DNA from 4 places in the Bacillus sp. AK124 genome. Region 1 is predicted to be linked to each of the others. Evidence: riboswitches for the same ligand, from Rfam matches in the RefSeq annotation. Region 1 holds a riboswitch; each other region holds the start of a gene.
The links. Region 1 has a riboswitch for S-adenosylmethionine ahead of M1E06_RS00905 (5-methyltetrahydropteroyltriglutamate--homocysteine S-methyltransferase). Riboswitches for the same ligand answer to the same signal wherever they lie in the genome.
Positions count from the first base shown of each region.

Region 1 (5,698 bases):
GGTGCTGCCAGCATGATCAGATAGTAATGGTGGAAGAATCCTGCGACGCTGAAGAATGCAGCGACTGGCAGAAGCCACATCATCCAGAAAATCGTTTCAGTCGTTATTTCATTGAATTTGCGTTGACCGCGAAGGCCCGTGATCAGCAAACCGATGATGCCGAAGAGTACAAACGGGATGAGCCAGCTTGCCTGTCCGGAAAGCTCGGATTGGAATAGTCTGAGAGGGCCAGGGTTTCCTGTGCCAAACATGCCGCTCGTGCCGCCGCCGGGACCTCCGCCGCCGCTTTGAACATCACCCTGCTGGCCGTCCGGTCCGCCTGAAGGCATCTCGCCCCCGCTCGGCGGAGCCATTTGTCCATTTGTCGAGTCTGAGTTGTTTTCGGTATCGCCGCTTTGCTGCTGCGGCATTTCCTGCTGCTGGTTCTTTTGATTTTGATCAGATGAGGGGGTTCCGCCCCCGCCAGCACCGTTTTGGCCTGTGAGACGCTGGATGCCGTTGTAGCCAAACGCCAGCTCAAGGACAGAGTTGGTCTGGCTGCTTCCAATATAAGGGCGCGAACTCTCCGGCTGACTATCGACGACTACCGCCCAGGAAACGGAAACGCCTGCCAGAACGATCAAGGCTGTGATAAGAGACACAATTTTTTTGCGAATCGTCGTTTTTGCTGCAATCATGTAAAACAGCAGGAATGCCGGTAATACCATGTATGCTTGCAGCATTTTGACGTTAAAGCCGACGCCGACCATACAGAATGCGCCGAGCAGCCAGCCGATTTTTCCTTTCCGGACTGCTTTAAACAACATCCAGGTTGCAATCATCAAACAAAGGGTGAGAATGCTGTCGACGTTGTTTGTATGGCTGACCGCAACGGCAATCGGCGTACACGCCATAATAAGAGCTGAAATTCTGGCCGCCGTTTTGCCAAAAGTAGGTTTTACAATAAAGTACAACAGTGCTACGGAAATCACTTCGGCAATCGCTTCAGGAAGAACGACGCTCCAGCCGTGCACGCCGAACACAAGTGCAAAAAGTGTCTGAATCCAGAGTGCAACCGGCGGTTTATCAACTGTTACAAAGCCTGCTGGATCAAATGATGCGTAAAAAAAGTTATGAAAACTTTGGGTCATACTTTCAACGGCCGCCGTATAGTAGGCGTTGTCTGTGTCACTATTCCAGATGCCGTACAAGTTTAAAGCTGCAGATAATACAAGAATGAAGACCAGGAATATATCGATTTTCCTTTTCTTAATCATTGTTCGATCACCTCACTAAAGAGCATTATAGAAGCCAAATATGATCAAACTATGAACAAATCAAGAAGGAATTTTAAATTGTATAGAGGGGCAAAAAAAAGAGACATGCCGTCAGGAGGCATGTCTCAAATATGAGGTGTTATTTCCATACGTCTTCTGCGATCTCGACGACATGGCGCAGTTTTTCCCATTGCTGCTCTTCCGTCAGGAGGTTGCCTTCTTCTGTGGAGGCAAAGCCGCACTGCGGGCTTAGGCACAATTGGTTCAGGTCGACGAAGCGAGCTGCTTCGTCGATGCGCCGCTTAATATCATCCGGGTTTTCAAGCTCTCCGAATTTGGACGTGATCAGACCGAGGACGATCTGCAAGTCTTTCCGTTTGACATAGCGAAGCGGTTCGAAGCCGCCGGAGCGCTCGTCATCAAATTCAAGGAAAAGTCCGTCTAAATTGAGTCCGTCGAAAATCGTTTCTGCAGCCGCATCGTAGCCGCCTTCCGCCACCCATGTTGACTGGAAGTTGCCGCGGCAGATGTGCATGGTGACCGTCAAATCGTCCGGGCGTCCTTCAACTGCTTCATTAATCGTGTTGGCGAAGGACTGGCGCAGTTCATCAGGCTGGCGGCCGAAGGCTTTGATCTGCTCATGTCCTTTGTCTGAGAAAAATACCGACCAGGCCGTGTCATCCAGTTGCAAATAGCGGCAGCCGGCATCGTAAAATGCGCGGATCGCTTTTTTGTAAGCCTGCGCGACATCGTGATGGAACTCATCCAGATCCTCGTACGGGCTTTCTCCAAGTTTTCCTCTGAAAAACAGCATATTCGGGCTCGGAATCGTCATTTTCGGCGTATGTGTGCCCGCAATATCATGAAGAAATTTATAATCTTCCAGCATCGGATGGTTTGTAAAATCGACTTTGCTTGTTACTTTGATTCCGCGCGGCTTCGTTTCAACATTATGAAATTGAATGCCCTTATCCGCTGTATATCCTTCTACGCCGTCAAGCCCTTCAAGAAAATCGAAATGCCACCATGACCTGCGGAATTCCCCGTCAGTAACGGCTTTAAGGCCAATTTCTTTTTGCTTTTCGACAATGCGCTTGATCTCTTCGTTTTCGACTTCGCGCAGTTGTTCAGCGCTAATTTCACCGTTCGCTTTTTGAATACGCGCTTTTTTTACGGGCGCAGACCTTAAAAGACTCCCCACCTGATCAGCTCTGTACGGTCCGATTTTTTTCCCAGGCGTTTGCTTCAGTACATCGGTTGATTGTGTCATGCTTCATCCCTCTTTCTTTATAGACATAAAAAAGCTCTTCCCGATAAGGAAGAGCTTGATATATTCAATCTCCTCCTTATCTTCAAGAGCACGTACATGCTCTTAAGGATTTAGCACCATTCTGTCATAGACAGCGGTTGCCGGGTTTCACAGGGCCAGTCCCTCCACCACTCTTGATAAGGAAAACCTTTTTATGCAATTTTTTAATAGTTTTAATATTAATACTTTTTATAAAAATGTCAATGGGTTTAAAAAAACTATTTGGTTTTTCATTTTCTTCTTCTGCGGTTAAACCGGAGGGCGTATCGAATCAGCGTGTGAATTTTTTGTCAAGACAGTCGTTCAAATGGTCAACAAGGTGCTGAACGAACAGGGTGAATTAGAATATTTTTCAATTTTTATCTCCGAAAATAGAAACTTTCTCGCGAGTTCACCGGTCTATCATGTGTACCCGATTTCAAAATGGGTATGATAAACAATGACAGATTAAGGAGGGTTCTTATGAACAAAAAAACAGTGTTTAAAGCGTTAGGTATGCTGATGACAGGGGTATTGTTTTTTGCGCTGTACGGTGCGGCCGCACTTCCTTCTGCACACGCGGCAAATGAAAAAAAGCCGACGGTCACGAGCCATACTTACAAAAACATTAAGGCTTTGAAATACCCGCAGGTTGCAAATGTAAGCAGCAAATCTCTCCAAAATAGGATCAACAAAGATTTTAAACGTTATATTGAGCAGTCCTACAAAGATTATGTAAAAAACAAGAAAGACGGCCAACAGCACGGATACCAAACAGATTATCAAACGTCCTTTGAAGTGAAATACCGGACCGGCCAAAAGCTAAGCATTCTGACAAGTAATTACGTCTACTCCGGCGGAGCGCACGGAAATACGGCAGTCCGCTCTTTCAACTATGACCTTGCCTCTAAAAAGCGGGTGTATTTATCAGATATCTTAAATACAAAATCGAAAATGGATAAGACAAAAACATACATTTACGACTATATTCAAAAACACAGCGACATTTTCTTCCCGGATGTGAAGAAGAAAGACATCGTCCTTGGTAAAAACACGGCTTTTTATTACACAAAAGACGGCATTGCGATCGTCTTCCAGCAATACGATGTCGCTCCTTATGCTGCCGGAAATCCGGTCGTTGCCGTGCCGAAAACGGTGTATCAATAAATAACAGCCCCTGTTTCGCAGGGGTTTTTGTTTTGAGGGAAGAAGGAATGGGGAGGTTATGGAAGCCTTTTCATGAAGTGGCAGCTGACGGGCATGATTCAGCCCGCAGTCCGTTCGCAGATTTTTTCTAAATCGAATAGCTCGCAGACATAGAACATGCACTGCCGGCCGCTGATAATCTGATATTTTTTAAAAGCATATGTCCGGTCTGCTGAAACAGGTACAAGTTGTGTGAAATGTTTTCCCAGGCAGTCGCCCGTACTGAAAATTTCACGCCTTGACTCCAGTTCTGCAATGATTTTCCCGATGGGAAGCCTTTCTGCCTGCAAATCTTGTTTGATGGCGGGCGGCAGTAAGTTTGTTTTAACATAGACATAATTATAAGATAAATAATCATCGCCTGTTTTCAAAGAGGAAGTTCTAAACAAGATGTCATCATCGCGTTGAAACAGCCTCGCTTCTTCAGGTGACAGCTTGTCATAATCAATATTATTTTGCTGAAAAACTTCGATTTCGGCTTTGCCGCCGATCAGCGTTTCAATCGCTTTGGTTGTTGAACCATCGGTTTTGGTTAACATGTCTTTTACAAGAGCAACTAGAGTTTCAGGAAAAAAGTGGCTTACGCTCAATGAAAGGCACCCCCGTACCAAAATTAGAATTTTTTGAAAACTTGTCTTTAAATTTATCATGTGGAGATGCGTTTGTCTAGAAAAATAAGTTAAATTTTAGGTTAGTAATGTAAATTTTATATTTTTAACAATTGGATAGATCAGGATATGTATGGAAAAAGGAGACGTCAATGTCTCCTTTTTTTGTGCGATTCATTTAAGTCGTCTCTCCTTCTAAAAGCTGTACGGGCAAATAGGTTTCCAGCGGTAAATCATCGAATTCGCCTTCAATGGCTTTGGACAAAATCTCGATGGCCGTCTTGGAAATGAGTTCAATCGGCTGCTGGATGGTTGTCAATTCCGGGAGGATGGACTGAACGGCTTCCGTTCCGTCGTAGCCGATCACCTTTAATTGCCCGGGAATGTCTTTTCCGCGTTTTTTTGCTTCGGTGATGACTGTAGCGGCCATGAGGTCATCGCTGGCAAAAATGCCGTCAGCCGCAGGCTGTTCATCAAACAGTTTTGAGATGATTTCCCGGTAATTTTGATGAAAGGGAACCTCATATGTAATCGGCTGCCTTCCGTGTTGTCGCATCACATCTTCATATGCTTTTCGTCTAAGATTTGCCGGTGTTTTCAGCTCAATTGGTCCGTTGAGATGGATGATGTGCCGGCAGCCTTTTGCAATTAACAGTTCTGTCGCTTTTCTTCCTCCGTCATAGTTATTGGAGCCGATGACGGGAATCGTTTCCGATAAGTAATGATCGATGGCGACAATCGGCAGGTTTTGCCGATGATAGTTTAAGATTCCCCTGTTGTAGGTCACGGCGATGACGCCGTCCACTTGATTTCGCATCAGCATTTCCAAGTATTTTTCTTCTTTGTCTTTGCGGTTCAAGCTGTTGCAAAGCAGCAGTTTGTAGCCCATGGCAGCGCAGATGCTCTCAATATGAAAGGCCAGTTCGCCGAAAAACGGGTTGCTGGAGTTAGGGATGATGAGCCCTATTAAATGAGTTCGTTTACGAAATAAAGAGCGGGCCAAATCGTTTGGAAAGTAATTGATTTCTTCCATCGCTTTATAGACTTTTTCTTTTGTTTTTTCACTAATATAGCCGCGGTTATTTAATACCCGCGATACGGTTGTTGGTGAAACTCCCGCTTTTTTTGCAACGTCGTGAATGCTAGGCTTCATTCCCTTTTCCCCCTGCTAGTTTACTGAAATGGCTTACAATTCTCGTCACGCACTTATTTTAGAGAATCGGACTGATATGTGCAAGAAAATGCCATGATTCTGAGAAATGTACCGGGATGAATAATTGGGGAAAAAATATGTCAACCGGTTGACATGTGAAACCGGTTGACATACAATTCACTTGAAA
Region 1 is NZ_CP096378.1:190,155-195,852, forward strand. It holds gene M1E06_RS00900 (glycosyltransferase family 39 protein) at 1-1,256, opposite strand, end outside; gene M1E06_RS00905 (5-methyltetrahydropteroyltriglutamate--homocysteine S-methyltransferase) at 1,396-2,526, opposite strand; SAM riboswitch class I at 2,600-2,709, opposite strand; gene M1E06_RS00910 (DUF3298 and DUF4163 domain-containing protein) at 3,028-3,711, shown strand; gene M1E06_RS00915 (chorismate--pyruvate lyase family protein) at 3,810-4,340, opposite strand; gene M1E06_RS00920 (LacI family DNA-binding transcriptional regulator) at 4,537-5,511, opposite strand.

Region 2 (5,698 bases), 920 kb from region 1:
CTTCATCACCTTCCTAAAGCCCTTAGTTTAGTCAAGCGACTTCAGGCCATCGAGCAGCCCCCCTAGACCCCTTGCGATGATATTCGATACTACCATACAGAAAATGTGTTCTGTCTGAGAAGAAAAAAAGCTTGTTTCTTCCATTATATGTGAAGATTTGGTTGATAATCTTGATTCCTTCGATTCATTTTCATATAATTACAATTACCTATTTTTTCTATACCACTTATGCATCTGATTGAGCGGAGAGCTGCTTTTCCTTCCTGTCGTATAAAAACGCCGTTCCTATTGCGAACAGCAGCAATACGAGCAAAACCGCGAGCAAAAGCTGCATATTGAAATAATCAACCAGCATTCCGCCAAAAAGCGGCCCGATCATTCTTCCGCCGGTCGCCATACTGTTGACAAACCCTTGATAAAACCCTTCTTTTCCCCTCGGAGCGAGACGGTTGGCGATTGTCGGCACAGCCGGCCATACAAGCATTTCGCCAATGGTCAGCACAACCATCGCGGCAAGAAACGCCGGAAACCGTTCAGCGCCAAACAAAATTCCGTATGCCATCATAAAAATGACAAATCCGATCACGATTTGGTTTTTCAGCGATTCGGCAAACCGTTTCACAAAAAAACCGATCAGCGGCTGACCGAAAACAATGAGCGCCCCGTTCACTGTCCAAAGTACGCTGTACTGCCCAAGAGATATCCCCAGCTCCTGGGTGTGTGAAGCGATGGTCGAGGACCATTGCGAATAAGCGACCCAGCCGAGCAGGTAGCCCGTACATATAACCAAAAGCGCGGAGAATCTAGATTTCCCGCTGACTGAATCGGCATGATCCAAAACAGAAGACTGCATGGCTTTTTCAGACCGAATGCGTCTAAATCCGAAAATCGCAATCATGAAAAAGACGGCATACAGCATTGCATTCGCCAGAAAAACATACGTAAATGAAAAAGACGCGACAATTCCGCCGAGCGCTGAACCAACTGCCACCCCTGCATTTTGCGCCACGTATACAGCATTGAACGGCTTTCTGCCGCCTTCCGGCCAAACCGAGCCGGCCATTGCATAGCATGCCGGAAACACGATCCCTGATCCAAAACCGGCCAGTGTTAAGAAAAGAATGTATTGGAACCACTCGTGAAAAAAGACGAGGCCTGAAAGGCTCGCAAACGTGATCACAATTCCAAGTACGACGGTTTTAAATCCGCCGATTTTATCGAATAGATATCCCCCGAACAGGTTGCCCAGCACATTTGCCCCTGAGTTCAGCATCAGCACAAATCCGGCCGCTGTCAGCGACTTTCCCAAATGCTGATGGATATAGATGGTATTCAGCGGCCATAAAAAAGATGCCCCTGTGACATTGATAAACATTCCGATGACCAATAGCCATAATGTGCGCGGCATAGCGTTTCCTTCTTTCTCTTTAGCATTCCCTCTAGATTCTATTCGTTTTGCCCATTTTTTTCAATTGACACGATTTCGATTTTCAACATAAAAAACCCCCTTTTTAAAGGGGGAATTTTTTTATGATTGCGTCATCCATTTTGGCTTTCCGAAACCGGCGAATTCCCGATCGATCGCATCTTCGAAAGCTTTGGATTTTACCGCTTCTTTGAGATCTTTGGCGAATGGCTTGTCTTTGTTTTTTTCATCCACTACCACTTGATTGCGGTAGCGGTCAGGCATGTTCTCAAGCGCCAGCGCGTCCTGCAACTTCATATTAGCGGAGAGAGCGAAATTACCCGGGACAGCCGCGATATCCAGGTCATCGACCGCTCTTGGAAGATTGGCAGATTCAAGCTGTTTAAATGTCAGCTTTTTCGGATTTTCCGCAATATCCTGCACAGAGGCTTTCAATGTGTCGACATCGCTTTTCAGCCGAATCAGCCCCTGATCCTGGAGCGTTAAAAATGCCCTGGCGGCATTGGCCGGATCGTTTGGAACAGCCACTTCCGCCCCGTTTTTGACATCGTTCAAGTCGTTATATTTGGCAGAATAGAGACCCATCGGAGCGGTCGGCACAGAAATGAGTGCAGCAAGATGTTTATTGTTTTCTTGATTGTATGATTTCATAAAAACCTCATGTTGAAACAAATTGGCGTCGAGTTCGCCTTCGCTTAACGCCGTGTTCGGCTGTACATAGTCGGTGAATTCGACCACTTCAACTTTGTAGCCTTTTTTCTCAAGTTCAGGCTGAATCGCTTTTTTGACCATATCGTAATACGGTCCTGCAGTAGCGCCTATTTTGATCGTTTTACCATCGCTTTCGGCATTGTTTCCGCATGCGGTCAGAAGCGCCATGCTCAAGGCCAGTCCCAGCACGGAAGTCCATTTTAATATCTTGTTCATGTACATCTCCTCCTCCAAAATAAAAAAAACTCTTTCAGCGCCTGAAAGAGTTGTTCAACTTATCTTTCAGAATGCGCCTGACATTCTGCTGGATTTAGCACCTTGCTCTGCTGCAGGTTGCTGAGATTTCGCCGGGCCAGTCCCTCCATCTCTCTTTATAAGCTGCATATTCAGTTTTTTAAATGATTTCTTTATTTTACGTTTGAATATTTAGATTTGCAAGAAGTTTTTTGGTATAAACATTTTTTTCTTTTTAAGCTAAAATATAGTTATCAAACACGAAAGGAGACGAATCATGGAATCTATCATGCTGATCGGGTTTTTATCCTTTATTTTTTCCATCTGCTACCTTGTATTTCATTTGATCAGAAGAATCTTTTCTCCAGGCAAAAGGTTTTCCAGAAAACTCTTTTATCCTTGTTTTGCAGGCGGACTTCTCCTCCTGATCATCTCTGCGCCTTATTACAGTGAGGAAACATATGCCGTCGATGAGACAAAAACAGAGGACCTGACAACCGAGCTTCAGGAACTGAAAACTGAACACAGCGCTGTACAAAAGGAGCAAACCGCATTAAAGCAGCAGCTCAATCAAGCAAACGAAAAACTGAAGGCAGCCAAAACGGAGAATGACACATTAAAAAAAGAAAACGAAAAACTGACAAAAGAAAAAGACTCGCTTACGAAAAAAACAAAATCGCTGTCAGAAAAACTGGCTAAGGCTGAAGAAAAAAGCGGCAGTACCGAAGCCACTGTAAAAGAAAAGAACGCCACCGCTCAGGCCGGAACGTCACACAGCGCGCCCTCCCCTAAGAAAAACAGCGGTGAAAGCAAACAGGAGTGCAAAATCAAAGGAAGCGTCAACCATATTTATCATACACCAGGAAGTACATATTATGACCGCACGAAAAACGTCGCCCGCTGGTTCTGCACAGAACAGGAGGCGCGTGATGCGGGGTACAGACCTCCGAAACGTTAAAAAAGCCGGCATACCGCCGGCTTTTTTCTTAAAGCTCTCTTCTTAATGCTGTCAGCACGTTCGTTCTTGTCGCTTTAATGGCCGGGTTCAGGCCTGAAAGAATGGCGACGCCTGCACTGATCAAGGTCGCGATAAGGACAAGACTGACCGGAATGTACGAGAAGGTGATGCTGAAGTCTGCCGCACTCGCTCCTCCTTCTGAAACCGATGATAAAATAGGTGGTATAATCTTGTTCACTAAAAAGCTGACACCGTATGAAATGATAACACCTAAAACAGATCCTAAGATACCGATATAGGCGCTTTCCAGCAGAAACATTTTCCTGATCACGTTCGGGCTTGCCCCGATCGCTTTCATAATGCCGATCTCCTGCGTCCGCTCTGTAACCGCCATTGTCATCGTGTTGAAAATGCCGATCGCTGAAATCAAGACGGCAATGACTCCGACGAAGATCAGACCGATTTTAAAAGCCATGAAAAAAAGATTAATGCTTTCGAGTTTTTTCGTTATTGAATCGACGTAGTAGCCTTCATCCTCCAAATCTGTTGTCAGCTGTCCGACATGTTCAAAGTTATCCGCGTAAACCGAAAGCTTTTTTTCGATCGTGCCGCTGTCTTTGTCCGCCTTCAGAAATCCGGTGATGTCTTTTTGCATGTCGTTGCTGACATAGACTGTTGAATCGCTTGCCCATTCATAAGAAGGTTTTTTCGTAACTCCGACAACTTTCAGATCATATGTTTTCGCTTTCCCTTCTTCTCCTGTTTTTTCATCCATTTTTGAGATCTTTAATTCAATTGTTTTGCCGAGAATATCTTCTGCGTATCCTTTTGGTTCTTTTACTTCCTCAGCATTATTTTCCATCTGCTTTTCATAATCTTGGGCTTCTTTTTTCGTCCAGAGATTCTTCCCGAAATGGTAGCCGACGACGATTTCATTCGGTGTTTTCGCTACGCGGCCGCGATCGAGTTTGATATTGGCTTTTTGTTCAGCGGCCATGTCAGTAATCGTGATATTCGACATTTGATTGTTTGTCCTGTTGCCCAACTTTGCTTCAGCAGGTGCGAACACCTGCGTGCGCTCGATAATCGCGGACACATCTTTGCGATTTTCGAATTCTTTCAAGTCTTTCTTTTGAACTTTCTGATCGCTTTGCCCTTCTTTTCCGACAACATTTATCTCAGTCACGATTTGCTCTTTCATCAGCTGTTCAGTCAGCGATTTTTGCAGGCCGAACCCGACCGATGCGAGCACGATTAAGAATGCGCAGGCCACCGTTGTTGCGAGAATGGTCATGAATACACGCAGGCGGTTTTTCTTCATATTTCTTCTAATAAACTTCAACTGATCCTTAAACTTCAACAGTCTCTTCCCCTTTCTCTAACACGCCGTCAGATAACTGAAATTTCGTATTGGCGATCGATGCCACTTCGTCATCGTGCGTGATGATGACAAATGTAATCCCGCGTTCCCTGTTCAGCTGCCGAATGAATTCGAGAATTTCCTGTTCTGTTTCGGAGTCCAGGCTTCCTGTCGGTTCGTCGGCTAAAATGATTGACGGATTCAAAATCAAAGCGCGGGCGATGCTGACGCGCTGCTGCTGTCCGCCTGAAAGCTCATTCGGATAGTGGCCGGCGTGGTTTTCAAGGCCGACGCGGTGAAGCATCTCATTGACGCGTTGCTTCCGCTCAGACGGATGAACACCTTTTAAAGTCAGAGGCAGCTCGATATTTTCGAAAGTCGTCAGGCTCGGAATCAGCTGAAAACTTTGAAAGATGAAGCCGAAATGTTCAAGCCTGAATGCCGCCCATTCTTTTTCGCCGTAATTCGTGACATTCGTGCCGTCAATGACGATCTTACCTTCTGTCGGGGCGATATAGCCGGAAATCAAGTTCAACAGCGTCGATTTTCCGGAACCGCTCCGTCCGACAATGCAGGCGATTTCGCCTTTTTCGACGGTAAGCGAGACATCCTTTAACACTTTAATTTCATTTTCCCTCCCCTTTTTGCCGACTTTAAACGAGTGGTGAATATGCTCTACACTGATCATTTGTAAATCTCCTCTCCATTATGGGTTACAGCTGTTTTATTTTTTTAAAAATCAAGAAGTAACTGATTAAAAACCCGACTGCCGAACCGATCAACATACCGAAGATATAGCTGGACAGGCTTGAGCCAGAGGCTGTCCCGAATCCCCCGATGCCGAATAAAATCACGAGAATTTGGATCGGCCGGTCCATTTTTCCCCAAAGGAAAAAATGTCCGTTCCGTTCAATCTGCTGTCTGATAAAGCAGAAGTAGCCGATCATATAAAACAAAATCCCCATGGCGAGCGGAATAAGCGTAAAGGCCAGGCTGCCGTATTGAATGC
Region 2 is NZ_CP096378.1:1,108,876-1,114,573, reverse strand. It holds gene M1E06_RS05620 (DUF4257 domain-containing protein) at 1-6, opposite strand, end outside; gene M1E06_RS05615 (MDR family MFS transporter) at 227-1,408, opposite strand; gene M1E06_RS05610 (MetQ/NlpA family ABC transporter substrate-binding protein) at 1,529-2,353, opposite strand; SAM riboswitch class I at 2,410-2,517, opposite strand; gene M1E06_RS05605 (sunset domain-containing protein) at 2,649-3,329, shown strand; gene M1E06_RS05600 (ABC transporter permease) at 3,358-4,689, opposite strand; gene M1E06_RS05595 (ABC transporter ATP-binding protein) at 4,679-5,377, opposite strand; gene M1E06_RS05590 (ABC transporter permease) at 5,403-5,698, opposite strand, start outside.
Region 2: another riboswitch for S-adenosylmethionine. It lies ahead of M1E06_RS05610 (MetQ/NlpA family ABC transporter substrate-binding protein); the one in region 1 lies ahead of M1E06_RS00905 (5-methyltetrahydropteroyltriglutamate--homocysteine S-methyltransferase).

Region 3 (5,698 bases), 1.6 Mb from region 1:
ACAACAGCGGCGGCGATGGCGATCGCCAAAGGCTGGCAGAGCCTCGTCGCTCCGGTTATGCTGGTCGGGACGTTCGGATATCTGATCGGCAATTATGTCGGCACCCTCTTGGGCACATGGTTTTCTACCCTGGTTTAAACGCAAAAAAAGCCGCAGATTCCCTGAAGAGTCTGCGGCTTCTTTTATGATCGGGCGAACGCTCCGGATACGGCTTCCAATGCACGGGCAAAATCGGCCTGCAAATCATCGGCATGTTCCACACCGACGCTCAGCCGCAGAAGGCCGTCGGTAATCCCCCGTTTTTCCCGCTCTTCTTTCGGCATAGCGGCGTGTGACATTTTTGCCGGATAGGAAAGGATCGACTCCACAGCGCCGAGACTGACGGCAAAGACCGGAAGAGAGACGCGTTCCACAATCTTTTTCACGGCTTCTGCATTCTCCAGCTCGAACGAAAGGACGGCGCCGGCGCCATATGACTGGTGCCTGTGAACTGACGCACCCGGATGCGAAGACAGCCCCGGATAATACACTTGTTTGACGGCCGGATGCTTTTCAAAAAATTCAGCGAGCTGCTGAGCTGTTCGAGATGCTTTTTCAAGCCGAACCTGCAGTGTTTTCAGCCCTCTCAGCACAAGCCAGCAGTCTTGGACGCCGAGAACAGCGCCGAACGAATTTTGCAGCTTATAAAGTTCTTCCCCGAGCTTTTTGTCTTTCACAACGGCAAGTCCTGATAATACGTCGCTGTGTCCGCTTAAAAACTTCGTCGCGCTGTGTAGCACAACATCGACGCCGAGCTCGAGCGGCCGCTGCAGCGCCGGGGTCATAAACGTGTTGTCAAGAAACGTCAGACAGCCGTGCGCCTTGGCAAGCTTGACGACGCCTCTGATATCCGTAATGCCGAGCGTCGGATTTGACGGTGTTTCAAGGTAGATGACTTTTGTATTTTCCCTTATGTTTAAAGCAATTTCATTTAAATCCGTCATATCGACGAAAGTATGTTCAATCCCGAAGCGGCTCAGCACTTCCGTAATCATCCGGTAAGTGCCGCCGTACACATCTTTTGTGACAAGCACGTGATCGCCCTTTGACAAAAGCAGAAAGGCGGTGGAAATCGCGGCCATTCCGGATGAAAAAGCAAATCCCCTCGTCCCTCCCTCAAGCTCGGCTATCGTGTCTTCAAGCGCCGTTCTTGTCGGTGTTCCTGACCGGCTGTAGTCATATTCGCCGAATTTGTCAAAAGAGCCTTGATGAAAGGTTGAGGCGTGCTGGATCGGCACGCTGACGGCTCCGGTTGCTCCGTCCGTTTTATTTTGGTTATGAACAAGCCGTGTTTCAAGCGTCCAGTTTTCATGACTCATGCGGAACCGCCTCCCCTTTTACTTTTTCCAGCGCAGCTTTTAGATCCTGCTTTAAATCGGAGACGTGTTCGATTCCGACTGAAAAGCGCAGAAGTCTGTTGCAGACGCCGTTTGCAATTCGGATGTCTTCCGGGATATCCATATGGGTCTGTGTCGCCGGATAGGTGATGAAGCTTTCGACTCCGCCGAGGCTTTCGGCGAAACAGATCGTCTTGAGATTTTTCAGCAACGGATTAACCCATTCTTCTTTTTGAACGCGGAATGACAGCATGCCGCCTTTTCCCGGATAAAGAACATCGGCAATTTCCTCCTGCTCTTCCAAAAAGGCCGCAAGTTCCCGCGCGTTTTCCTGATGCTGTCTCATCCTGAGAGCGAGCGTCTTCATCCCTCTCATTAAGAGCCATGAATCGAACGGCGATAAAACCGCGCCGATGGCGTTTTGGTGCTGGAACATTTCCTCAGACAGCTCTTCGCCTTTTGCAACGACAAGCCCCGCCAAAAGATCGTTATGACCGCCCAAATACTTCGTCGCGCTGTGAATGACAAGATCAGCGCCGAGCTCAATCGGCTTTTGCAGAACCGGTGTATAGAACGTATTGTCAACAATGAGCAGCAAGTCGTGCTCTTTGGCGATTTGCGCGATTTTTTGAATATCAGCTTCCTGCATGAGCGGATTTGTCGGCGTTTCTACAAACAGTGCCTTTGTATTGTTCGTGATTTTCGACTTGATACAGTCTTCGTCTGAAAAATCGTCGTAGAAAAAGCGAAGTCCGTATTTCTTCCATTCGTTTTCAAAAAGGCGGTACGTTCCCCCATATAAATCGGACGAAACGATGAGCTCATCCCCGCTTTGAAACAGAGCCATGATCGTCTGAATGGCAGCCATACCGGAACTGAACGCAAAGCCGCGCGTTCCCCCTTCGAGTTTCGCGATTGCATCTTCAACAAGCTGTCTTGTCGGATTTTTTGTGCGAATGTAATCAAACCCTGTGGATTCCCCGATCCCTTTGTGCCTGTACGCAGAAGAGAAATAAACGGGAGGATTGACAGTTCCCGTTATTTCATCACTGCGGTTGCCGATTTGCGCCAGCGTTGTTTGTACATGTTCAGTCATATGACACCATCCTTTTAAAAATAAAAAACCCCTTCTTCATAAGAAGAAGGGGGATTATGCGCTTCTTCTTATCTTCCAAGCATCTGCTTGCTGGATTTAGCACCTTGGTACACTGACATCGTCAGTGCAGACCGGTTGCTGAGGTTTCAAAGGGCCAGTCCCTCCACCTCTCGTGATAAGAATCTCTTCAATTTTCTGATTGTTCTTTACTTTAACCTAAGTCAAGACATTTTTCAAGGGTCATTTTTAAATCTTTCCTCATATTGAACATGGTATGATGAAACCAAACGACGGAACCGGAGGAATCAGATGCCAAAAACAGAGCGATTAATCGAATTGATGATGACCGTTCATACAAAACGAAAATTTACGGCCGGGGAGCTCGCAGCAGAATTCGGGGTTTCCTACCGCACGATTCTCCGCGATCTGGACGAGCTGAGCGCGCTCGGCGTCCCGATCTATTCTGAAACAGGCGCGAACGGAGGCTATTATTTGCTGAATGAACCTGTGCTTCCGCCGCTCTTTTTTACACAATCAGAGGCGGCGGCTATGTTTTTCGCGTATCAATCTCTGCAGTTTTTCGGATCGCTTCCCTTTGATGCGGAAACGCGGATGGTTTTAAAAAAGTTCTACCGCCACCTTCCCGTGGAAACACAGGAGCGGATTGATGCGATGAAAGACAGAATCGTGTTCTGGAATCCGCATCGTCCAAAAGCCGCCGAACATTTAGAAACGCTTCTTGATGCAGCCATCAATCAATCCGTTTTGACGGTCGTTTATGACGGAACAGACGATTGCGCGGAGAGATCCATCCAGCCCATCGGCTTGTTCAGCTGGAACGGCTTCTGGTACTGTCCGGCCTATTGCTTTAAAAGGCAGGCGTTCAGACTGTTCCGCGCCGACCGCATCCTTCGGGCGGAAAAAGCGGCCAGCCCGCTGGCCCGCCAGCTTCCCTATCGATCGGTTCTCAGCTGGATCAAACATTCGGAGAGCGAGTGCTCTGAACCGGTGCGGCTGCAAGCGGAACTGACACGCAGAGGAGCCAGGCGGGCTGCGGCTGATGTGGACTTATTCAAGATCCTCACCATGCGGGATGACGGGACGGGGGCGATCGATGCAAACCTCCCCAGACCAGAACTTGAGTATTTCGGGGAACTTTTGTGGAACCTCGGCACTGAGGCAACTGTCAAAGAACCCGCGGAAATCAAGCTTCAGCTGAAACGAAAGGCTTCTGACATTTTAGCAAGGTACGACTGACTTTTTTTTAGAATCGTGACAAAGCCTGTCAGGATTAGGTGATACTTTTAGAATAATGCCAAATGGAAAGGATGAAGCAAATGAATCAAGTTCAAGCCCTGCGGAGCGATTTGTTCCACGAGATGGAGACGGGCATCCGCTCCACGTGTCATCTTCTGAAAAAAGTGAAGGAATCTGACTGGTCTTACCGGCCCGCCGACCGCATGCGAAGCCTGAAAGAACTGGCAAGCCATCTGACGGCCATCCCAGAAGCCGACATGGCTATCATGCAGGAAAAGGAAGAGGCCGCCATCTCCCGAATTGAAAAGAAGTATAGTGCATTGCAGTCGGCTGACCAAATGGCTGAAGCGATGCAGAAAGGATTCGCCGCTTTTCAAACGTATATGACTTCCCTCTCCGACGAGGAATTTTTGACGAAAAAAACAAAGCCGTTTTACCTTGATGAAGGGATGACCCAAAGCCGCTGGCTGACGGAAACGCTCACCCACGTCTTCCATCACAGGGCCCAGCTGTTTAATTATTTAAAACAGCTCGGCTATGACGTCAACATGTTCGATCTGTATCTTTAAAAGGTGTTCATATGAAGCTGCCTCTGACAAAAAAAGAACGGTCAAACTTAAGGACAGCCAAGGTAAAAATAAAAAACACGGCATATATGGATCTGTCCGTCCTTGCACATACGCTCGGTTCGTCTTTGGAGCGCGCCGCATACATCAAGGCGCTCGCCCAGTTTCAAACCGCTCCTTCCATCGGGCCGAAAATGGCGCAGTGCGCCGTTGACCTGGGCTACTATTCCCTTGGCGACATCAAGCATGAATCAGGTGCGGATTTGATCATCCGCCTCGAAAAACTGAAAGGCTACTGGGAAGATCCTTGTGCAGAAGATGCGCTGCGATGCATCGTCCATTACGCCAACGATCCCGAAAGCGCTAAAAGCTGGTGGGATTTCACAGAGGAAAGAAAAATGTACCGCGAACGCTGCGGATACCCTCCGGATAGACCGTCAACGCCCTGGTACGAAAAAAAACGGACATAAAAAATCACGGCTGCCGAACAGTTCGGCAGCCCTTTTCGCTTCTTTCACAAGAGAATTTCGTGTTAAAATGAATGGAAACGTTCACAAACATTATTTCTGGAGGAATTCATCTTGGCTATGAAAACAGGAGTCATTCAGGAGAAGAAGCTTTTTTCGGAAGAGCTCGGCGAGGAAATGGAGCTTCTCGTCTATTTGCCGTCATCCTTCTCGCCGCTTTACAAATATCATGTGATCATCGCACAGGATGGACATGACTATTTCCGCCTCGGGCGCATCAGCAGACAGGTGGAAGAACTGCTGGCGAACGGCGAAATCGAAAGAAGCATCATCATCGGCATTCCGTACAAAAACGTACAGGAAAGAAGGCTTACATACCATCCGGAAGGGTCAAAATTCGAAGCGTATAAACGTTTTTTGGCAAATGAACTCGTCCCTTTCGCCGACAGTGAGTACCCGACATACCAAGTCGGATCAGGCAGGACGCTGATCGGAGACTCGCTCGGAGGAACGGTTTCCCTCATGACGGCGCTTGACTATCCGAATATGTTCGGAAACGTCATTATGCAGTCACCTTATGTCGACCGCCATGTTCTCGATAAAGTGAAACAGTCCGATTCCCTGCAGCTTATTTCAATTTGCCACCAAATCGGAGAGAAAGAAACCGCCGTCAAAACGACTGATGATCAAATTTTGGATTTCACCGGTCCAAATGAGCAATTAAAAGAATTGCTTGAAGAAAAGCAGACAAACTACGATTTCAAAGCTTTCGACGGGGATCACAAGTGGACATACTGGCAGCCGCTCATCACCCCCGCTTTAAAAAAAATGCTGTAGCTCTCTGTATATCGGCCCATCTTTGATATACTAAACCATATCAATTGTTTAAGGAGGGAACAAAATGAAATACGGTATTGTGCTATTTCCATCAAAAAA
Region 3 is NZ_CP096378.1:2,960,972-2,966,669, forward strand. It holds gene M1E06_RS14905 (DUF819 family protein) at 1-138, shown strand, start outside; gene metC (cystathionine beta-lyase) at 183-1,358, opposite strand; gene M1E06_RS14915 (methionine biosynthesis PLP-dependent protein) at 1,348-2,472, opposite strand; SAM riboswitch class I at 2,538-2,654, opposite strand; gene M1E06_RS14920 (helix-turn-helix transcriptional regulator) at 2,782-3,729, shown strand; gene M1E06_RS14925 (DinB family protein) at 3,810-4,298, shown strand; gene M1E06_RS14930 (helix-hairpin-helix domain-containing protein) at 4,310-4,765, shown strand; gene M1E06_RS14935 (esterase family protein) at 4,877-5,599, shown strand; gene M1E06_RS14940 (YjcG family protein) at 5,664-5,698, shown strand, end outside.
Region 3: another riboswitch for S-adenosylmethionine. It lies ahead of M1E06_RS14915 (methionine biosynthesis PLP-dependent protein); the one in region 1 lies ahead of M1E06_RS00905 (5-methyltetrahydropteroyltriglutamate--homocysteine S-methyltransferase).

Region 4 (5,698 bases), 680 kb from region 1:
ACAGACTTCGCCCAATCCGAACTTGGAGACATCGTATTTGTCGAGCTTCCTGAAGTGGGAGACGAAATCAAAGCGGACGAGCCTTTTGGCAGCGTTGAATCCGTAAAGACCGTTTCTGAGCTGTATGCCCCGATCAACGGAAAAGTGGTCGAAGTGAACGAAGATCTGGAAGACAGCCCTGAATTCGTCAACGAGTCTCCGTATGAAAAGGCTTGGATGATTATCGTCGAGCCGTCCGATGCTTCTGAAATCGAAAATCTGATGACAGCCGAGCAATATGAGGACATGATAAAAGAAGACTAAGGATTATTCAGGATAGCCATGTGTCGTTTGGATACTCTATATCAAGAGGGGGTGTCCAAATTGACGCTGAAAAAAGAACGTATTGATATTACAGAACATGTGGAAAGCCGATTAAAAAACGGCGGAATGCAGCTGTACCATGAGAATGAGCTGATCGGCCGAATGACCGGAAAGGATCAATACGAGTTGAAATCTGGATATTCATTCCAAGATGAGAGATTTTACAAAACGGCGGATACCGTAAGCGGTCCGGATGCTAAATATGTAGACTGTGATGACCACCAAGGCTGGTGTTAATCAAGTCAGGCGGTGAATATTCACTGCCTTTTTTTACAAGTAAATCTTTAAAGGTGATCCATATGCCGGAAAATGAAAAAGTCATGATCGTCGAAGGGAAATCAGATAAGCAAAAAGTGAAGCATGTCATCGAAGAGCCCGTGGATATCATTTGCACAAACGGAACGATCAGCCAGGCAAAACTCGATGAATTCGCCGAAACGCTGTTTGATAAAGACGTTTATATCCTGGTGGATTCCGATGAATCAGGGGAAAAGCTCCGCCGGCAGCTGACGAGGGAGCTCCCCCAAGCTTCGCATCTATACATCGATAGGGTATACAAAGAAGTCGCTTCCGCCCCGAGTCAGCATGTTGCAGAAGTATTAATTCGTTCAAACATCCGGGTACATACAAAATATTTATTATAAAATGTATTGAGGTGCGGTTCAACAGATGCAAGAACTCCAAGAAAAAGAGCTAAAACGGCTTGAACATGAGACCTGTCTTCTATATGTATACACGCCGTTCTGCGGAACGTGTCAGCTGGCCGGAAGAATGCTGGAAGTCGTTGATGAAATGATAAAGGACATTCCTTTTTATAAAAACAATCTCAATTATTCCCCGGCATTTGCCAAGCAGCAGGAAATAGAAAGCGTTCCATGCTTTATCCTTTACAAAAACGGGGAAGTCGTCAAAAAAGAATACGCTTTTCACTCCGTTTCCTACTTATACGATACGATTAAACAAAATGTTGTGGATTAAGGGCGGTTTTGACATATTTCTCGGGAAATAACCAGCAAAAACTTGTCGAGCAATTCCTAAAGGAACTCCTGCGGCAGACAGAGAATCTGTAAGTATGACCAATTTACAGGAGGTTATACAGTTGGAGAAAATGGGATTGATAGAAAGAGAGGACAAGGCTCTTTTTTTAAAACCTCTATTATCGACAACGGCTTTGCTGATTACGTTTCAAGGCGAGAAAGAAGCTTTTACGTTAGCGATCAACGAAAAAGGAGAAATGGAAAAATCTTCTCTTGCAGAGAAAGCTCATTTGACCTTTTTTGGAGAGCAAAGCGAGATTATTGACCTTCTTCACGGCGATATTTCATTGCAGCATCTCGTACAGCGCGGCACTGTTCAAGTAAAAGGCTCATTCAGAGCTTTATTGAAGCTTGAAGCGATTTTATGGCTGACGGACGGCTTTTTTAAAAACAGCGATCTTTATTCAGAGACATTTTAAAAATTTGAAAAATCGGCACATTCCGTGTATAAGTCGGACAGAGACGAGCGTTTACGTTCGTCTCTTTTCGCCGTAGGCCGATTGTCTTACGAAAAATAGTTGACAACTATTTTTTCGCATGATATCCTACTTTAAGAATTCCGATCATAATAATCAAAAAATAAATATATGATTCTCTTATCCAGAGAGGTGGAGGGAAGTGCCCTATGAAACCCGGCAACCATCAACACGTGTTGAAATGGTGCCAATTCACACGAAGCGTTATGCTTTGAAAGATGAGAGAAAGGCCCAGACTATTCAAAAGCCTTTCTGCTCATGTGTGCAGAAAGGCTTTTTTCATTGTTTGATCAGGGATTTAGACAACTATGAGAATTGAGCAAGAAAGCAGGTGATGGCTTTTGATAAATCTTCAAAATGTTTCAAAGATTTATCGGTCAAAGCATGGAGATGTCAATGCTGTCCAGGATGTCACCCTTACGATTAAAAAAGGTGAAATCTTCGGAATTATTGGATATAGCGGAGCTGGAAAAAGCTCCTTGATCCGTCTTTTGAACGGACTTGAACAGCCGACTTCAGGCACGGTTGAAGTAGCCGGCAGAACAATCAGTGAGATCAAAGGGAAGAAGCTGAGGAATGCAAGGCAGGAAATCAGCATGATTTTCCAGCACTTCAACCTATTGTGGTCAAGAACGGTCCGCGACAATATTGCGTTTCCGCTGGAGATCGCCGGTGTCAGCAAAGCAAAACGTCTGAAAAGAGTCGCTGAACTGATAAAGCTTGTCGGACTTGAAGGCAAGGAAAATGCCTACCCTTCACAGCTTAGCGGAGGCCAAAAGCAGCGCGTCGGCATCGCTCGGGCGCTCGCAAACAATCCGAAAGTTCTCTTATGCGATGAAGCGACATCAGCGCTTGATCCGCAGACGACTGACTCGATCCTGGGTCTTCTGTCCGATATCAATGAAAGGCTCGGACTGACCATTGTCCTGATTACTCATGAAATGCATGTTATCAGGAAAATCTGCCACAGAGTGGCCGTCATGGAAAACGGAAAGGTCGTGGAAGAAGGCGATGTGCTGAACGTATTCCTCAAGCCGCAGGAAGAAATGACAAAGCGCTTTGTTCAGCAGGTAACAGAACCGGTGGAAACACAGGAAACGCTGAAGCATTTCCTCGAAGAAACGACATCCGGGCGGACGATCAAGCTCACCTTCGTCGGTGAAGCGGCCGAATCGCCGCTGATCACACAGATCATTCGGAAGTTCGATGTTGAAGTCAACATCCTTCAAGGCAAAATCTCGCAAACTCAGGACGGCGCATACGGTTCATTGTTCATTCATGTCGACGGATATGAAAACGAGGTCAATGATGTGGTCGATTTCATCAAGAGCCGTCAAGTAGAAGCAGAGGTGATCACGAATGTTTGAAAAACTGTTTCCAAACGTAGATATGGAGCAGCTGTGGGAAGCTACGTATGAAACGATATATATGACAGGAATTTCCCTATTGTTTGCTTTTATCATCGGAGTGATTCTCGGTATGCTGCTGTATCTGACTTCAAAAGGAAACATTTGGCAGAATCGGGTCGTGAACGGTGTAATCTCGGCAATCGTCAATGTGTTCAGGTCTATTCCTTTTATTATATTGATTATTTTGCTGCTTGGTTTCACAAAGTTTTTAATGAACACGATCTTGGGGCCGAACGCCGCACTTCCGGCTTTGATTATCGCATCCGCTCCGTTCTATGCCCGCCTGGTTGAAATCGCTTTGCGCGAAGTTGATAAGGGCGTGATTGAAGCGGCAAAATCGATGGGAGCCAAAACATCGACGATCATATTTAAAGTGCTCCTGCCCGAATCGATGCCGGCCTTGATCTCTGGCATTACGGTTACGGCGATTGCACTGATCGGTTCGACGGCGATGGCCGGAGCAATCGGTTCAGGCGGACTCGGGAACCTTGCCTATGTAAACGGTTTTCAGATGAACAATCCCGATATTATACTCATCGCCACTATTTTCATCTTAGCTATTGTGTTTATCATCCAGTTTATCGGGGATTTTATAACAAATAAATTAGACAAACGTTAGGGAGGACATCAACATGAAAAAAGGTTTATTAACAGCTTTATTCATCATTTTTGCAGGCGTTTTAGCCGCTTGCGGATCTTCCAGCAGCGAAGGGGATAAAGACAGCAAAGTCATCACAGTCGGAGCGACGCCGACGCCTCACGCTGAAATCCTTGAAGAAGCAAAGCCGCTTTTGAAAGAAAAAGGCTATGAGCTTAAAATCAAAAATTTCACGGACTACAAACTGATCAACAAAGCGCTTGCAACGAAAGATCTCGATGCGAACTATTTCCAGCACGTCCCGTATCTTGAACAGGAAATGAAAGAAAATAAAGATTATGATCTTGTTAACGTCGGCGCGGTACACCTTGAGCCATTCGGCATTTACTCTAAAAAGTATAAATCTTTAAAAGACCTTCCTGACGGTGCAAAAATTATTATGAGCAACAACGCGGCTGAACAGGGCCGCATGCTTGCAATGCTTGAAAATGCCGGACTGATCAAGCTGAAATCAGGCATTGAAAAAGTGGATGCGACAGTAAAAGACATTGCAGAAAATAAGAAAAACCTCAAAATCAAAAATGATGTGGCGCCTGAAATGACAGCAAAAGCATACGAAGCCAATGAAGCTGACGCAGTGTTCATCAATGTGAACTACGCGATCCAAAACAAGCTGAATCCGAAAACTGATTCAATCGAACTTGAGTCTCCAAAAGACAATCCTTACGCTAACATCATCGCCGTCCGAAAAGGCGACGAAGATTCTGACAAAGTGAAAGCTCTGATGGACGTATTGCGCTCTGATGACATCAAAAAGTTCATCGACAAAAAATATGAAGGCTCTGTCATTTCTGTTTCTGAGTAAATGAAAGAACACCCCGGTTTCGAAGAAAACCGGGGTTTTTTCGCGTATTTTTTGAAAAGAGGCTCATAATAAAAAAAGACTACCAACTGAAAATGGAGGAACAAAACGTGAATCAGCATGAATCAGAAAGCATTATCGAATCTGCACTGCATGAATATAAAGCAGGGATCGGCATCTTTTCCGAAAAAATGCCCGGAATTGCCGCCAAATACAACGAATTTACCGAGGAATGCTTTAAAAAAGGCGCGCTCAGCGAAAAGGATAAGCAGCTGATCGCACTGGGCATCAGTGTGAATACTCAGGATGAATATTGCATTATTTATCATATCAAGGGCTGCCTGGATTGCGGAGCGTCGGAGGAAGAAATTCTTGAAGCAGTCGGCGTAACTGCGGCATTTGGCGGAGGCGCGGCCATGAGCCAAGCTGTCACACTCGTTCTGCAGGCGATGGAAGAATTCCAGCAAATGAAGCATTGATTTTTCGTCCGTGAAAGCATATTGAAAGCACACACATTTTTGCAGAGTTTGTATATAACTGGTACTATGTAAGAAAATCTCTGAAAGGATGATTCATTATTTGTTCAAGCCAAGATCAGCTTGACCTTGAATTCACGGCCGAAATGGAAAAAGCGATGCACAAGTCGCATGGAATGGGGTACGAAGAGTACAGCAGAAGCCATGTGAACCGGCTTGAAGTTGAGAAAAGACGTGAAAAGCAGTATCAAAAAAGCAAGCAGATCGTATCAGACTTACCCATGATCGGATAAAACGCGAGGGGGGCGGATGTGTCGATCCGTCCTTCTCCATGTTCTTAAAAGCCGCTTGACCATAATTAAAGGAAAAGGTAAAATTTAAATATGAATACATGATCATATATTGATTTAAGAGGGGGATTTAAAATGGCTCATTCTCACGGACATACAGGTCACAGCCACCATGGCAGCCGATCAG
Region 4 is NZ_CP096378.1:872,253-877,950, forward strand. It holds gene gcvH (glycine cleavage system protein GcvH) at 1-303, shown strand, start outside; gene M1E06_RS04240 (YusG family protein) at 364-600, shown strand; gene M1E06_RS04245 (toprim domain-containing protein) at 663-1,007, shown strand; gene M1E06_RS04250 (thioredoxin family protein) at 1,033-1,341, shown strand; gene M1E06_RS04255 (SCP2 sterol-binding domain-containing protein) at 1,463-1,819, shown strand; SAM riboswitch class I at 1,994-2,101, shown strand; gene metN (methionine ABC transporter ATP-binding protein MetN) at 2,218-3,243, shown strand; gene M1E06_RS04265 (methionine ABC transporter permease) at 3,236-3,904, shown strand; gene metQ (methionine ABC transporter substrate-binding lipoprotein MetQ) at 3,918-4,748, shown strand; gene M1E06_RS04275 (carboxymuconolactone decarboxylase family protein) at 4,841-5,224, shown strand; gene M1E06_RS04280 (hypothetical protein) at 5,368-5,514, shown strand; gene M1E06_RS04285 (cation diffusion facilitator family transporter) at 5,647-5,698, shown strand, end outside.
Region 4: another riboswitch for S-adenosylmethionine. It lies ahead of metN (methionine ABC transporter ATP-binding protein MetN); the one in region 1 lies ahead of M1E06_RS00905 (5-methyltetrahydropteroyltriglutamate--homocysteine S-methyltransferase).